DNA from 3 places in the Chryseobacterium sp. StRB126 genome. Region 3 is predicted to be linked to each of the others. Evidence: riboswitches for the same ligand, from Rfam matches in the RefSeq annotation. Region 3 holds a riboswitch; each other region holds the start of a gene.

Region 1 (3,284 bases), 2.5 Mb from region 3:
GATATCAATACAATATTTCATGTTATAGCTGTAGACCGAATTGGATTTGGCGGAACCCATCTTCCCAAAAGAGAAAGCAATGGCAATGAAATTTTTCCAATGGAAAAAGAGGAGTTTGGAGAAAAGGCAGATTACGTAACTTCTATCATTCCCAGTGAGATTTTGAAGCAGGAAAGGCAGCATATTGAAGAAGTACGTATTGTAACAAACGGATGTTCAGGTTTATTGGGAGCAAAAGCTTTTAACTGGATGAGTTTATCCGTTGTAAAAGCATTTATGTTCTATCCTGAAACTGAGCCCAGATTCATAGGAAGTATGGCATTCAGTAAACTGATTTCAAGCCCGGTATTAAGCTTTCTGTTTCCAAGAGCTTTTGTAAATAAACATAAAGACCTTTTATTAATAGACGATATGAGAGGGAAAGATAGAAAAAGCCTCATCGACAATGCGAAATATTCTGAAGATAAAAATTTTGAACGCGAAGAAAACCTTTACTACAAGCGTAATGAAGGAAAAAGACTTAAATCACTCTTCTTTATGATGTCTGATGAAAGCAAGAAAAAGCAAACCGAGAAAATGATTGGAACAGGTCAGTTTTCTGTACAAACAATTGATAAAGTTGATATTTATACTCAACCTCAGTTTGTTTTCGACAAAATTCTCGCGAACGAAATTTATACAATGGATATTAATCAAATTAAAAAATAGTCTGTATACTGCTGAAAAGCATTTAATTTATATATTTGGAAATCTAAAATTTATTAAGATGATTTCAGTAAACAAAGCGTTTTATCTATCTGCATTCAGTATTTTTTCTTTAGCCTTCGTTAAAGGTCAGAACAAAGTTCCTTTTGGGGTTGTAAAAGCTGAAGAAGGATATGCCAATGTACGCGTACATAAGGATAACTACAGAAAAATTGTAGACAAGATCCGTATGCGTAAAGGGGATGTTTTTGTTTATGTAAAACCTGCTCCGGGAGAAACGGAATGGATCTGGATTAAATATCCTGAAAAACAAGACGAAGACAAACCGTTTGTACGCTATGAAACGCTTGACAAAGAGGGAATGGTAAATAAAGAACGTATCGCCTTTGTGGATCAGCTTCCAGCCTATACTCCTTCTAAATCTAAAAACGGAAGATCACTCATCTTCACAGATAATTCCGATCCTAAGATTCCTACCGCCCAAAGAAGCAAGGTTGTTATTGATGTGTATCCATCCAATGCCGGTTACCGCAAGAAGGAAAAAGACGCAGAAGGAAAACTTCTTACCATTGATAAAGTAAAGCCATGGGGAATTGGAAATGATCTTCCTGAAGGAATGACTGAGATCAAGTCGATCAGGCTTCAACAGCCTGGAAGAGGTTCTGTTTTTGTAAGAGAAGCTATTAAAAATATGTTCCAGCCTACCATGGACTTTAATAACGTAGGAGTAACTTCTTTAGACAATGACAATATCTTCCTTTATATGACTAATGGCACAGGAGAATACAGATATACTACTCTTTGGACCATCAAGAAGGGAAGAGTAATCAGCCAGATTATTTATCATAATCCGGAATAAATTCATTATTTTTGCACCGAAAAAGTTTACGCTTATTCATCACAGAAACTGGTTCTGCATAACCGCAGATTAAAAGGGAACCGTGTGAAAATCACGGACTGTCGCGCAACTGTAAGTAACTGAAGTCTTTATCAAAAGATCCACTGTGCGAGGCATGGGAAGGAGATAAATGATGTTACAAGTCAGGAGACCTGCCGATTTCTTAAACAAGAAACTTTCGCGATTTGAAGTTTTATTGATCTGATGGATTGTTTCAGGGATTTCCAAAGTTCCTGTCATTATTCTGTTGTTTTGATACGATTTCATTTCGCCTTAATTAATAATGAAATATGACTACAGAAGAAAGAATTGAAGCTGCCGAAACCAGAATCTTCAAAGCGGTTTTCCCTAACACAACCAATCATTACGATACCCTTTTCGGAGGTACTGCCATGCAGCTGATGGATGAAGTAGCCTTTATTGCAGCAACCCGTTTCGCAAGAAAAAGAGTGGTAACAGTAAGCAGTGACAAAATCGATTTTAAAAAGCCAATTCCTGCAGGAACAATCGTAGAGCTTATCGGAAAAGTTTCATACGTTGGAAAAACCAGTATGAAGGTAAACGTTGAAATCTACACAGAACAAATGTACTCTTACGAAAGAGAAAAAGCAATTGTAGGTGATTTTACTTTTGTAGCGATTGATGAATTCAAGAAACCAATCCAGATACTATAAATACAAAAGTTTCGGGCGGCCTTTGGCCGCCCGAAACTTTATATCCTTTTTACTTTAAAACTTTTTCTGTTTCCAGACTTCTGTTCAGCAGCAGTTCAAAAGCCTCTCCCATTTCATCTGATGCTCTGTTAATAGCATTTTCAAGCATATTTCTGATTTGCTTTTCGGTAACTCCAGCTTCCGTCCAGCTTTTTCCTGAAGTATGGGAATTCAGAATGAATGGCATAATTCTATCGATGGAACAAGCAAAAATTGCATCCGGAGTAGCTTCTTCTTCAAATTCAAGCCATAGGTTAAAGAATTCCGAACGTAAAGGTTCATCCAGAATTCCGAAGATCTTCTGTGCAGAAATCTTTTCTCTTTCAAACTTCCCTACCATAGCGGCTTCATCGAAAAGGAAAGTATCTCCTGCTTCAATCTCCACAAGGTCATGAATGGAAAGCATTCTAATCACTCTCAACAAATCTATATCCGTTCTATTTTTCGCATAAGGATAAAGGATTTGTGCTAAAATAATGATCTGCCACGAGTGCTCTGCTGTATTCTCTCTTCTGGAATCATCTGCATTATAATTTCTTCGCTGTACATTTTTCAGGGCATCTACTGCCAGGATAAAATCAATCTCTTTTTGAATCTTCATCTTACTTTTATCTATTGTATTGATCTGATGGATATACCTTGGTTCTGGTAGTCCATTTATTGTTTTTCTTTTCTTTTATAATAACTTTCACATAACCATCTTCGCTGCTGTCCTCTTCTTTTTCAAGCACCTTATCAAGTCCTTTTTGAGGAATTACTTCAAATTCTGTGGTGAAAAATCGGCAGCACCCATCCTTTCCAAAAGTAATGATACGTTTACGAACCGGATCTGTTTCAAAGAAATCAAAATAATTTGATCCCAGGTCGGTAAGTTCTTTACTTTTTACAAAAGCCATTCTGGTACTATTAAATACATACACATCATAAGATGCTGAACTGTAATTTCCCATATTACCATTTCTTATGGC
Region 2 (3,284 bases), 1.6 Mb from region 3:
CAGATGTCTATCCATACAGGAAGTACTATAAAAGGATCTGAAGGAAATTTTACTCAGGGAGTAGATGCCTACAGGGAGGTTACCTTAGACTTGCCTAAAAATGCAATAGTAGATAACAAAGCACCTAAAATTACTGTTAAAGCAGACTTTGATAAATTATTGACAGGTAAAATCAACACCATTGTATTGGTTACCGGAACAGGATCAGATGGTAATGCCACTCCGAATATCCATACAGCCAATCAAATGATAAAGTTTGTGGATAACTTAGGTGGAAATGGTTCCAGTGATATTTCCGGAATGTTTTCTGTAAGCAGTGTTGAAAACTAGATTTATCCCAGCTGCAATGGAAAAAGGAATAAGTATTTTAGCGATTTTTATACTGTTAATCTCTTGTAATAACGATCATTATGAGCCGGTTCCGCTTGATAATCCGCAATTATCACTCAATATTCCTTTGGGGTTTCCGGAGCTCAATACTTCGGTGAATTCCAATAGACCTACAAAATATGGGGTGGAGCTGGGAGAGAAGCTATTTCATGAAAAAAGACTGAGTGCAGATAATACCATTTCCTGCTCCAGCTGTCACATTCAGGGAAATGCTTTTGCGGATAACAATGTTCAGGCGATAGGTATTCAGAATAGAGTAGGGCTGCGGAATGTACCGACTATTCAGAACATGATGTTTATGAAGTTTTATAATTGGGACGGGAATATTCTTCAATTGGAAAACCAATCGCTGGTTCCTATTATCACTCATGAAGAAATGGGTTCTTCTATTTTGGAAGTCATTGGTAAAATAAAGGATGATCTTCTATATAAAGATTTATTCAGAAAAGCCTTTGGAGATGAAACCGTTACTCCGGAAAGAATTTATAAAAGTATTGCACAGTATGAATACACGCTAATTTCCGCTAATAGCAAGTATGATAAAGTAAAACGAAATGAAGGGGAAACTTTTACAGATAACGAAGCTCAGGGGTACCGGACTTTTCAACAAAAATGTGTAAGCTGCCATAGCACAGAGCTTTTTACCGATCAGAGCTTCAGAAATATTGGATTTCCACTAAATACCAATACCAATGAGGCAGGACGTGGGAGAGTAACAGGTCTTCCGCAAGATTATATGAGCTTTAGGGTTCCTTCATTAAGAAATGTAGAATATACGGCTCCTTATGGAAGTTTCGGGCAGTTTCCAACTTTAAAAGCCGTTCTTGATTATTTTGATAAAGGGGTTCTGGATGCTGATAATCTTGATCCTATCTTTAAAAACAATGGAAACACAATTCCTCTCACAGAACAGGAAAAGACTAATCTTATCTTGTTTATGAAAACTTTGAGCGACCGTGAATTTGTGAAAGATAAGCAAAGAAACTCCAATAGAAATTGATTGTTTAAATCCCGTTACAAGCTAACGGGATTTTTCATGTTTATGCATTGATAATCATTTTATTCTGCATCACATTGTATCTGGCAGGATTTTTATATCTTTGCCGAAATTTGGTGAGCCGTAACAGGCTCTTAAAAGGGAATCCGGTGAAAATCCGGAACAGACCCGCTGCTGTAAGCTCCACGCCAAAGTTTTTGAAGAATATATCCACTGTTTTTACGAATGGGAAGGATTTCAAAAATGGAGTAAGTCAGAAGACCTGCCAGAATAAATAAACGTTTGACGCTTTCGTGGAATAAAGCTTAGGACTACAATGATGCTGTGCAGTAAATGCTGTGCTTTGTCATTGCTTTTCTTATATCCATTAGCGTCATCATTATCCCTGAATGAGCTAATGGTGGCAAAACTGACTACATCTCAACTTCATAAAATTGTTTTCACAATAAGTGTGTTAACATCACAATTCTTGTTTTCTCAAACCAAGAAAAAAGATACTATTAAAGAAGAAGCTATAAAGGCGGTCAATATTTACAAAAAGAACTTTAAGGAGATCTTACCGGCCCAGACTTTACAGGGCGAAGAGCTCGAAAGGCTGAACAGCCACTCTGTTGCCGATGCGTTGAGGTACTTTTCAGGAATTCAGATCAAAGATTATGGTGGAATGGGTGGTTTGAAGACCGTCAATATCCGAAGTATGGGCAGCCAGCATGTAGGAGTATTCTATGATGGTATTCAATTAGGTAATGCCCAAAACGGATTGGTAGACCTGGGAAGATATTCTCTGGATGATCTGGAAGAAATTTCATTGTACAACGGGCAGAAAAGTGAGATTTTCCAACCCGCAAAAGACTTCGGGTCATCAGGATCAATTTATTTACAACCCAAAACACCAGTATTTACAGGAAATAGAAAAACCAATCTTACCATAAGAGCCAAAAGTGCCTCCATTGATTTATTTAATCCTTCTTTTCGGTTAGAGCAGAAGATATCAAAACGGATAGCAGCAAGCTTTAGTGCAGAATTTCTCCAGAGCGATGGTCTTTACAAATTTCGTTATGGCAGGAAGTTTCCCAATGGTACAACAGCTTCTGATACCATTTCTAAAAGATATGATTCAGATATTAAAGCAAAACGCTTTGAAACATCTGTGAATGGAACTTTGAATAACGGAAACTGGAATATTCGAGGTTATGGTTATATTTCAAACCGTGGGATTCCTGCCCCTATTGTGAAAAATCGCTTTAAGGCCAGAGGAGCAAGAATGTTGGATGAAAATTATTTTGTACAGGCCAATTTCAGGAAAAAGCTGTTTCCTAAGTTTGAAACACAGCTGAAGGCAAAATTTGCCTATGATTACACTTATTTCAATGATACGGTACGATCTCAATCCGGGATGCCTGCGAAAAATACTTATATTCAAAGGGAGGTTTATGTTTCCTCTTCCAATTTATATTCAATTACCCCTAATTGGGATGTCAGTTTAAACGGAGATTTCCAGTACAATAACCTTGATGCTGATTTGTATAATTTTTCTTATCCTACCCGTTATACAAGCCTGGTTGCATTGGCCACAACCTATCAGTGGAACAGATTTAAATTCTTGGGAAGCTTGTTAGGTACATTTACTTCAGAAAAGGTCAAAATGAATATCAAACCTGATGACAGAAGAGAATGGACTCCTGCTTTCTTCATGAGCTATCAGCCTGCTTCTATACCGGAACTTACCCTTAGAGCTTTCTATAAAAATATCTTCAGGCTCCCAACATTTAACGATTTGTATTATACCAGCGTTGGAAATACTTTTCTGAAACCGGAATTTACCCATCAGTATGATCTTGGTTTTACCTATCAGAAAAAGTATGACAAGTCTTTATTCAAAGGGCTGTATGTAAAG
Region 3 (3,284 bases):
GTGTCAAAAATTCAAAGAATTTTTTGACTGGGTGGTTATTTCTACTTCTTCACAACCTTATGAACAGTAGCCCCATTCTTCGTCTTAATCTCTACCCAATACACCCCAGTATTTAAAGGTTTAACATTAATCTTAGCTGTCTGGGAAGTCAGTACTTTTTGTCCTAAAGATGAGTAAATATTAATTTCTTTGATATTTTCAGATGTTTTAACCTGAATAAAATCACTCGTTGGATTAGGATAAATATTGAATGATGCTTTCTTATTTATTGAGGCAACAGACAATGTAGCATTACTTGCTTCAGTAGGTGTGAAAGGTCTTCTGTCTCCAAAGCTTAATCCAAACCATGTATTGTTACTCAATTGGACTTGGCTCAGATCAGCCTTGTTCTGCCAGCTGGAAAGATCTTTTCCGGTGTATAATTTCCAGCTTTCTGTTCCGGAGTTGTTTCCAGTAAAGGTATTTAATGACAAATTGGAAATCTGATTATTGCTGGAAATAAAATTGAAATAAGGAGCCTGAGCTTGGATAAGCTCTAGGGCCTGCACTGCTGTCAGAGTACCATTGTACTGAATTCCAAAAACAAAAGAGTTGGCATTGCCATTAGAATTATGGGTTCCAAAATCAAGAACAACAAGACTTTTATTGGTTCCTGTTCCAATCCAATGGGTAATTTGAGATGAGGTATACCATTGAGAGCTGTAGGCTGGCACTGGAGTTGATGGTGGAATATCAATGAAGTCAAGACCATAAGTAATACCAAACCATAGCCCGTCTGTTAAAGCCGTATATCCTACACCATTATTTTGATTGGACATATTTCCGGAATTTGACCCGGTCCAGGTAATCCAGTAATCATCTGTACTTGGAGTATGGTGATTGTACTTGAAACTGTACAGAAATCCTGAAGGAATGTCAGCCTCTATTTTAGGTTCTGCAGCCGCAATAGCGTTAATCATGTCTTCGGCCATTAAATTATCACCATCAAAACGATAGCCCCAAACATAAGATGTAGGCGTATTGTTGTCATTGAAATCGGCAATGAAATAAGCCTTTTTAGAACCGGTTCCTACCCAAAACTTGATGTCGTTTTCTGTGAATTGGGCAAAGAAAAACTGCGTACAAAGCAGTAAGAAAAAAAAATAGATTTTTCTCATGATATAATTAAATTAAAGTTTTATTCCCGAAACTTATGTATTAACAGAATTATCTTTAATTCTGAAATCTAAATTGTGTTCAAGGCAGGTCTCCTGGCTCGCATCCTATAGCCAACCTTCCCGGATGTTGATCCAGTGGTACATTTTAATAGCTATAGGTAAAAACAGCTTACAGTTGCGGGTACAGCTCAAGATTTGAATGATATTCTCACTTGATTCCCTATTGTGAACAGTGTTCAACCTTAAAAACGGTGCAAATATATCATATAAATTTTGATATCTGTTTTGTGAATTATAGATCTGTTTCCAGTGTTTTTAATGATGGATTTTATTGATTGATAATGAATTGGTGTTTTGTTTTTGATTTTTCCGGGTAATTAAGGTGTTTTGTTGTTTATATTGAATTCATCTCAAGGTTCTATTGTTAAAATAGAATTATTATTGCATTCAAGATCAGTTTACAATCAATTTATACTTTCGCGCCATAAAAGTTAATATGAAAAAGTTATTATTATCTGCTTTGGTGATGTCTACACTATGGTCATGCAGCAAAGACGATGACAACAATATAAATAATCAGGATATTAATTACTCTAAACTTCCTCAGGAGTTTCCTTTTACAACACTGGCAACAGTGAACGGAGTAGATGTAATTAATGGTGGATTCGGCTCCGGAGCGGCAGCTCATCCTACAAGAAAAGGAGAATTTTATGTTATTACAGACCGTGGCCCAAATACTGATTTTAAAAGCGGAAAGAAATTTTTAACACCTAATTTTACTCCAACCATTATGCATTTTAAAATTAATGCTGAAGGAAAAGTGGAAGTTATTAAATATATTAAGCTTAAAAATCCATCCGGACAGCCTATTACAGGGCTTCCAAACCCAGCAGGAATGGGAAGTACAGGCGAAATAGCCTATGATGCAGCAGGAAATGAGCTGGGTACGGATAAATATGGGTTAGACAGTGAAAGTATTGTAGCAGCACCAGATGGTACATTCTGGGTTTCTGATGAATATGGTCCACACATCGTTCACTACAATGCCGATGGAGTAGAGATGGAAAGAATAAGCCCAATGGGTGTGAACACAGGAACAAGAAAATTACCAGCTGTTTTAGCGAAAAGAAGAGCCAACAGAGGAATGGAAGGACTTTGTATGACTCCAGATGGAAAAACATTGGTAGGAACAATGCAGTCAATGATGTTTGTTCCATCAAAAGCTTTGGCAACCAATGCAACTTTAACGAGAATTGTAACTTTTGATATTAATACCGGACAAACGAAACAATATCTGTATAAACAAGATGGTGGCGCTTCTGATTCAGTTTGTGACATTACAGCATTAGGGAGTAATGAATTCCTTGTGATTGAAAGAGACGGTAATTTCGGAACGCAGGGTGGAATTAAAAAAGTATACAGAATCAACCTAAGCGAAGCAACAGACGTAAATGGAACCGACCTTGCAGCCGTAGATGGAATGAAAATAAACGGCAAAGCTCTGGAACAGTGTACCTGGGACGAGCTTACCACAGCAGGAATTAAACCTGTTTCTAAAAAATTAGCCGTAGATCTGGTTGCAAAGCTGGGCTATGAACATGATAAGTTTGAGGGAATTGTTTATTTAGGAAATAATAAACTGGCTGTTTTTAATGATGATGATTTTGGAGTGGTAGATGACGGAGCCGGAAATGCTAAAGCTAAAATCCTTCCTAAAACAGGGAAGGTTGACAAAGGAACTATGTATATAGTCGATATTCAATAATTAGATTTTTTTAACGGAAAACGGCGGGATTTATTCCGCCGTTTTTTATTGTATCTAGATTGAATAATTCAATAGAAACGGGCTTCAGCCCGTTTAAAAGATAAAAATAAATTTCCATTGGCTTTAGCCAAAACGTATAATAAAAGCCCTTGAAGATTACTCCAAGGGCTCTATTTTCTATATATTGTTCTTATCAATTAATTGAAACCCTCAATAATCTTAGAGAAATCCTCTAATTTCAAAGCGGCACCTCCAATCAGACCACCGTCAATATCCGGCTGAGAGAAAATTTCTTTCGCATTATCCGGCTTCACAGAACCTCCGTAAAGGATAGAAACCTCATCAGCTACTTCCTGACCGTA

What was found. Region 3 has a riboswitch for cobalamin ahead of CHSO_RS08005 (T9SS type A sorting domain-containing protein). Riboswitches for the same ligand answer to the same signal wherever they lie in the genome.
Region 1: another riboswitch for cobalamin. It lies ahead of CHSO_RS19235 (acyl-CoA thioesterase); the one in region 3 lies ahead of CHSO_RS08005 (T9SS type A sorting domain-containing protein).
Region 2: another riboswitch for cobalamin. It lies ahead of CHSO_RS00740 (TonB-dependent receptor plug domain-containing protein); the one in region 3 lies ahead of CHSO_RS08005 (T9SS type A sorting domain-containing protein).

The regions. Positions count from the first base shown of each region.
Region 1 covers NZ_AP014624.1:4,275,608-4,278,891, forward strand. The annotation lists gene CHSO_RS19225 (hypothetical protein) at 1-708, shown strand, start outside; gene CHSO_RS19230 (hypothetical protein) at 767-1,564, shown strand; cobalamin riboswitch at 1,597-1,778, shown strand; gene CHSO_RS19235 (acyl-CoA thioesterase) at 1,894-2,277, shown strand; gene CHSO_RS19240 (HD domain-containing protein) at 2,327-2,917, opposite strand; gene CHSO_RS19245 (XAC2610-related protein) at 2,925-3,284, opposite strand, start outside.
Region 2 covers NZ_AP014624.1:149,272-152,555, reverse strand. The annotation lists gene CHSO_RS00750 (MbnP family protein) at 1-330, shown strand, start outside; gene CHSO_RS00745 (cytochrome-c peroxidase) at 347-1,390, shown strand; cobalamin riboswitch at 1,485-1,672, shown strand; gene CHSO_RS00740 (TonB-dependent receptor plug domain-containing protein) at 1,731-3,284, shown strand, end outside.
Region 3 covers NZ_AP014624.1:1,764,631-1,767,914, forward strand. The annotation lists gene CHSO_RS08005 (T9SS type A sorting domain-containing protein) at 42-1,157, opposite strand; cobalamin riboswitch at 1,223-1,417, opposite strand; gene CHSO_RS08010 (esterase-like activity of phytase family protein) at 1,654-2,922, shown strand; gene tpiA (triose-phosphate isomerase) at 3,120-3,284, opposite strand, start outside.